2 regions of the Variovorax boronicumulans genome follow, and region 2 is predicted to be linked to the other one. Evidence: riboswitches for the same ligand, from Rfam matches in the RefSeq annotation. Region 2 holds a riboswitch; the other holds the start of a gene.
What was found. Region 2 has a riboswitch for glycine ahead of VHAB30_RS22315 (D-amino acid dehydrogenase). Riboswitches for the same ligand answer to the same signal wherever they lie in the genome.
Positions count from the first base shown of each region.

Region 1 (3,375 bases), on a different contig from region 2:
CTGCCGCGCAACCCGGCCACCGCCAGCGGCATCACGCTCGGTCTCGCGCTCTCGGTCGGCGGGCTGGTGTCGCCGCTGTTCGGCCTCCTGTCGGATGCACGCGGGCTCGGCGTGACGCTCACGGTGGTGTTGTGCGTGCTGTGCGTCGCGACCGTGCTCGCCTTGCGGCTGCGCAACCGCACAGTGCAGGTGATGGCGGGCGAGGCTGCGGCGGCCTGAGTTGAGTTCCGTTCCCGCGCAACGGCAGCGCCCACCGTGCACAGGGCACTGGGTGCTTCCCGCAGCGAAATCAAGGAGGAGCCGAAGGCGGGGGACATTCGCGGAGGGAAGTACCCGGTGTCCTGTGCACGCGCCCTGAACCACGGACCACCGAAATCCGTGGGCGATTCAACGCCGCACGCGCTCTCTTTCACTGCCAGAATCGACGCAAGCTTCGACGTCGAGCCTGACAGACAAGAAGAAGGAAAGAGAAGGACGCCATGCACCGAATCGTCGCCCAGGGCAGCAGCCTTGTCGCTGCCGGCTTGCTGGCCACCGCCGGTATCGCGGCCACGCCGGCCGCCGCACCCGTTGCAGCCGTTGCACCAGCAGCCGCCCCCGCCAACCCCACCAATCCCGTCACCCACCTCGCCGAAGTGGAAAGCGCCGTGCGCGCCTGGGCCGCCGCCTGGTCCGCGCGCGACGTCGAGCGCTACCTCGCCGCCTACGCGAGCGACTTCACCCCCGCGCGCGGCCAGACCCGCGAGCGCTGGGAGGCCGACCGGCGCGCCCGCATCACGGGCAAGTCGCGCATCAGCGTGGGCATCGAGGGGCTGGTGATCAGCGTCCAGGGCACCTCGGCCAGCGCGCAGTTCCGGCAGATTTACAGCGCCGACGCACTCACCGAGACCGACCGCAAGACGCTCGAGCTGCAGCGCGTGGGCCCGCGCTGGCTGATCCGCAAGGAAAGCGCGGGCAACTGACGCGCGCCGCCTTGTCCCTGTAAGGCAAATGGTTCACGAAGATGTCACCACTTGCAACGATGCTGCAGCCTTCGACCTCCGAAAGCTGTGGCCGCCATGTTCCCCACCAAGACCGAGAAGGCACGCGACGAACTCCAGGCCGGGCAGCGCACGCTCAGCCAGCGTGAGCGCGCCCTGCTGCTCATGGCCGACGGCCGGCGCTCGCTGACCGACTTCAGCCCGCTGTTCCCCAGCCGCGTCGAGGCCGAGCAGGCGATCCAGGGGCTGATGCAGCGCGGCTACCTGCAGGTCGCGCGCCCGGTCGCGCCACCGCCCGCACCGGCCCCCACGCCCGTCCCCGCCGCCGAGCCGATCCAGGTCGCCACCTCGGCCGACAGCTTCGACGGCAAGCGCTCGCTGGCCACCACGCGCATGTTCCTGTTCGACATCTGCGAGCGCATGTTCGTGCGCCGCGACCCGCGCTTCGCCAACCAGATGCGCGACGCCCTGCGCGAGGCCCGTGACCGCGAGGCCATGCTGACCATCGCCGCGCTGATGCTCTCCGAGATCGAGAAAGCCGCCGGCCCCGAGCGCGCCGACTCGCTGCGCGAGCGCATCGACAAGCTGCTGCCGCCGGCAGAAACCGTGCACTGAGCCGCCAGCCCCGGCCCCGCGATCCACTACACTCGCCGGGTCAGGAGAGAGCCCCGCGCGACGGGGCCGCCGAAGGCGCAGGGGTTCCCCGAACGCTCAGGCAAAAGGACTGACAAGACGCCGGCAACCACCGGCGTTTCCTTGCTGGAGAGAGGCCGTGGCATTGCACGCGGCCCACCGAAGGAGCAAACCCCGATCGTGGGGCGAATCTCTCAGGTAAAGCGGACAGCAGGGGTGGCCCGTGGCGTTGCAGCCATGGATTTCGACTGCCCCTTTGGAGTGCCCCGTGGCCGCTTCTTCCGCTTCCGCTTCTTCCGCTTCCGCTTCTTCGGATACTCAACTTCTCAAGACCCCGCTGTACGACTTCCACGTGGAGCTCGGCGCCCGCATGGTGCCTTTCGCCGGCTATTCCATGCCCGTGCAGTACCCCGCCGGCCTCATGGCCGAGCACAAGCACACGCGCGACGCGGCCGGCCTGTTCGACATCTCGCACATGGGCCAGCTGCGCCTGGTCGGCCCCGATGCCGCCGCCGCCTTCGAAACCCTGATGCCCGTCGACGTGGTCGACCTGCCCGCCGGCAAGCAGCGCTACGGCCTGCTGCTGAACGACGAGGGCGGCATCCTCGACGACCTGATGTTCTTCAACGAAGGCAACGGTTCGCTCTTCGTGATCGTGAACGGCGCCTGCAAGGTGGCCGACATCGCCCACATCCAGGCCAGGATCGGCGCGCGCTGCCAGGTGCAGCCCCTGCCCGACCACGCGCTGCTGGCGCTGCAGGGCCCACAGGCCGCCGCCACGCTGGCGCGCCTGTCGCCCGGCATCGAGCGCTTCGTGTTCATGACCGGTGGCGCGGTGCAGATCGGCGGCATCGCGGCCTTCGTCACCCGCAGCGGCTACACCGGCGAAGACGGCTTCGAGATCTCGGTGGCCGCAAAAGACGCCGACGCCCTCGCCCGCCTGCTGCTCGCGCAGCCCGAGGTGAAGCCCGTCGGCCTGGGCGCGCGCAACTCGCTGCGGCTCGAAGCCGGCCTGTGCCTGTACGGCAACGACATCGACACCACCACGACCCCGGTTGAAGCCTCGCTCAACTGGGCGATCCAGAAGGTGCGCCGCGCCGGCGGTGCGCGCGAAGGCGGCTTCCCGGGCGCGGCAAAGGTGCTGGCCCAGCTGACCGCCGTCGCCTCGGGCGCGGCCGGGCACACCGACCACAAGACGCTCACGCGCAAGCGCGTCGGCCTCGTGGCGCTCGAACGCATTCCGGTGCGCGACGGCACGCTGCTGCAGTCGCTCGAAGGCCACGACATCGGCGCCGTCACCAGCGGCCTGCTCGGTCCCACGGCCGACCGCTGCGTGGCCATGGGCTACGTGGCCGCCGCCTTCGCCGAGCCCGGCACGCGCGTGCAGGCCATCGTGCGCGGCAAGCCGGTGCCGATGGAGGTCTCGACCCTGCCTTTCGTGCCGACGCGCTACTACCGCGGCTGACCGACACTGAACACCGCAGACCCGGCTAGGCTCTGCACCCCGATTCCATTTTTTCCACGAGGAGTTTTTTCATGAGCATCAAATACACCAAGGACCACGAATGGGTGGCGGCCGAAGGCGGCGCCGCTACCGTCGGCATCACCGTGCATGCGCAAGACGCGCTGGGCGACGTGGTGTTCGTCGACCTGCCTGAAGTGGGCAAGACCTTCGCGCAGGGCGAGGTCGCCGGTGTGGTCGAGTCGGTGAAGGCCGCCGCCGATGTGTTCATGCCCGTGTCGGGCGAGATCACCGAAGTGA
Region 1 covers NZ_BKDH01000001.1:3,006,770-3,010,144, forward strand. The annotation lists gene VHAB30_RS13775 (MFS transporter) at 1-219, shown strand, start outside; gene VHAB30_RS13780 (L,D-transpeptidase Cds6 family protein) at 480-962, shown strand; gene VHAB30_RS13785 (hypothetical protein) at 1,059-1,595, shown strand; glycine riboswitch at 1,627-1,717, shown strand; glycine riboswitch at 1,730-1,834, shown strand; gene gcvT (glycine cleavage system aminomethyltransferase GcvT) at 1,882-3,078, shown strand; gene gcvH (glycine cleavage system protein GcvH) at 3,150-3,375, shown strand, end outside.
Region 1: it holds a riboswitch for glycine, as region 2 does, so the genes downstream of both, gcvT (glycine cleavage system aminomethyltransferase GcvT) here and VHAB30_RS22315 (D-amino acid dehydrogenase) in region 2, are expected to answer to the same signal.

Region 2 (3,375 bases):
CCGCGACCGGCTGCAGGCCGAGATCGGCGCGTGCATCGGCCTGGCGAGCTTCGGCGGGCAGTCGCGGCACGCACCGCTGGCCTACACCGGCGCGCGCCACGAGGTGTTCCGCGACCCGTGCCTGGGCACGCCGGGCAGTGGCAACCACTTCGTCGAGTTGCAGGTGGTCGACCAGGTGATGGACCGGCACGCGGCGTACCGCGCGGGCCTCAAGGCGGGCGAGGTCGTCGTGATGATCCACAGCGGCTCGCGCGACATCGGGTTCCATGTCGGCGGCCGCTGGATGGACCGCGCGCGGGCCGAGTGGCCGCAGGGCCTGCGCCATCCGAAGAGCGGGTTGTACGGCCTGGCCGGGCCGCTGGCGCAGGAGTACCTCGAAGCCATGGGCGTGGCCGCGCGCTATGCGTGGGCCAACCGCGTCGTGCTGGCCGAGCTGGTGCGCAAGGACTTCGCCGAGCTGCTGGGCGCCACGGCGTCGACGCTGGTGGTCGACGTGCCGCACAACGTCGTGCTGCGCGAGCACGGCATGAACATCCATCGCAAGGGCGCGACGCCGGCGCACGCGGGCGACCTGGCGCTGATTCCCGGGTCGATGGGCGATCACTCGTACCTCGCGACCGGGCTGGGGCATGAGGACTGGCTGTGGTCGTGCAGCCATGGTGCCGGCCGGCGCATGCGTCGGCAGGAAGTGCGCGCGATGCGGCCCGCACCCGACGACGCCGATGCCAGCTGGCAATGCGTGACGCTGCGCGAAGAGCGCCGCATCGAAGAGGCGCCGCAGGCCTACAAGCCGATCGGCGCGGTGATCGAGGCGCAGGAAAGCGCGGGGCTCATCCGCTGCGCCGTGCGGCTCAAGCCCTGGGTCACGTTCAAGGCGTGACCCGAGGGCGCGTGTCGTGTCAGCCCAGTGCGGGCTGCACGGCGCGTGGCGCGGGCGCCGGCATGCCGGCGAACGCGAAGTCGACCTCGGGCGCCAGCCCGCTCACGATGCGCGCGATCGACTTGCCCGAGCCGCAGGCGTGCGTCCAGCCGAGCGTGCCGTGGCCGGTGTTGAGGAACAGGTTCGGCAGTTTGGTCTTGCCGATCAGCGGCACGTTGCTCGGCGTGGCCGGGCGCAGGCCGGTCCAGAACTGCGCGCGCTCGGTGTCGCCGGCGCCAGGGAAGAGCTCTTCGACGCGCCGCACGATGGCTTCGCAACGCACGCGGTTCAGGTCGCGGTCGTAGCCGTTGAGCTCGGCCGTGCCGGCGATGCGCAGGCGGTCGCCCGATTCGGAGGTGTAGCGCGAGAACACCAGCTTGTATTCGTCGTCTGTGAGCGAGACCTGGTGCGCCTTCGACGCGTCCTTCACGGGCAGCGTCACCGAGTAGCCCTTGGCCGGGTAGATCGGCAGGCGGATGCCCAGCGGCGCGGCGTACAGGGGGCTCAGCGAACCCATCGCAAGCACGAAGGCATCGCCGCGGATGCGCTGGAAGCGGCCTTCGTTGTCGGTCGCCTCGACGTGGTCAATGCTGCCGCCGGCTTCGCGCAGCGCGGTCACGGTGTGGCTCATGAGGAACTTCACGCCGGCCGCCTCGGCCAGCTTCACCAGCTCGCGCGCGAAGCGGTTGGCGTCGCCCGATTCGTCTTCGGCGGTGTAGGTGGCGCCGGCGAGTTGGGGGCGAATGTGGGCGAGGGCGGGTTCGATCTTGATGGCCTCGTCGGCCGAGATGACCAGCCGCTCGCAGCCCAGGGCGCGCATCTGCTCGGCGGGCGCGAGGGCGCCATCGAATTCTTTTTGCGTCGTGTAGAAGTGCAGGATGCCTTGCGTGCGCTGGTCATAGTTCAGGCCGGTGTCTCGACGCAATTGCTGCAACATTTCCCGGCTGTATGTACCGAGACGCACGATCTGTTCGATGTTGTGGCGGGTGCGCGCGGGGGTGCATTCGCGCAAGAACTGCAGGCCCCAGAGCCACTGGCGCATGTCGGCGCGGATGCGAAAGAGCAGCGGCGCATCTTCCTTGCCGAGCCATTGCAGCACCTTCAGCGGTGCGCTCGGATTGGCCCAGGGTTCGGCATGGCTGACCGAGATTTGGCCGCCGTTGGCGAAGCTGGTTTCGGCGGCCGGGGTGGCCTGCCGGTCGATCACGGTCACCTCGTGGCCGAGTTGCTGGAGGTAGTAGGCCGAAGTCACGCCGAGCAGGCCGGCGCCAAGAACGATCACACGCATTGCAAGTACCTTTGAGTTTGCAGCGCTTGAACGGCGGGCGTGGAGTGCTATTGAAAAAATAGCAAGCAACCAGACGACCGATGTCCAAGTTGCCGCTCCCCCTGTCCTCGGTACCTGAGAGATTCACCCTGCTGCACCCGCAGCGGGTTTGCTCCTTCGGTGCGCCACATGGCGTGGCGGCTCTCCAGACGGCTGTATCGATGAGTGCAGTACTGACCCCTTGCCGAAGTTCCGTGGCGTTGCCTGGAATTTCGTCGGGCCGACCTGAGCGTTTATGGGAGTTTGCGCCTTCGGTAGGGCCTCCGTGGAGGCCCGCTCTCCTGCAATTGTTGGCGATTGTAGGCGGGCCCCGCAAGCCGGCCAAGCCCTGTACATCGGCACTTCACACCGATGGGATAATTGAATGTTGATTTTTGGTAAAGCAAACTTTTTTCTACATGCAGGGGACTCCATGATCCTGGTTACCGGCGGCGCAGGCTTCATTGGCGCCAATTTCGTGCTCGACTGGATCGCGCAGGGCAACGAGCCCGTCGTGAACCTCGACAAGCTGACCTACGCAGGCAACCTCGAGACCCTCGCGTCGCTCAAGGGCAACGCGAACCACGTCTTCGTGCAGGGCGACATCGGCGACAGCGCGCTGCTCGATCGCCTGCTGGCCGAGCACAAACCCCGTGCCGTCGTGAACTTTGCCGCGGAATCGCATGTGGATCGTTCGATCCACGGCCCGGAAGACTTCGTGCAGACCAATGTGCTCGGCACCTTCCGCCTGCTCGAATCGGTGCGCGGCTACTGGAACGCCCTGCCGGCCGACCAGAAGGCCGCCTTCCGCTTCCTGCACGTGTCGACCGACGAGGTCTACGGCTCGCTCTCCAAGACCGACCCGGCCTTCACCGAAGAAAACAAGTACGAGCCCAACAGCCCGTACTCGGCCAGCAAGGCCGCCAGCGACCACCTCGTGCGCGCCTGGCACCACACCTACGGCCTGCCGGTGGTCACCACCAACTGCTCGAACAACTACGGCCCGTTCCACTTCCCCGAGAAGCTGATCCCGCTGATGATCGTCAACGCACTGGCCGGCAAGAACCTGCCCGTGTACGGCGACGGCATGCAGGTGCGCGACTGGCTCTACGTGAAGGACCACTGCAGCGCCATCCGCCGCGTGCTCGAA
Region 2 covers NZ_BKDH01000002.1:524,698-528,072, reverse strand. The annotation lists gene VHAB30_RS22320 (RtcB family protein) at 1-880, shown strand, start outside; gene VHAB30_RS22315 (D-amino acid dehydrogenase) at 900-2,207, opposite strand; glycine riboswitch at 2,299-2,405, opposite strand; glycine riboswitch at 2,450-2,540, opposite strand; gene rfbB (dTDP-glucose 4,6-dehydratase) at 2,659-3,375, shown strand, end outside.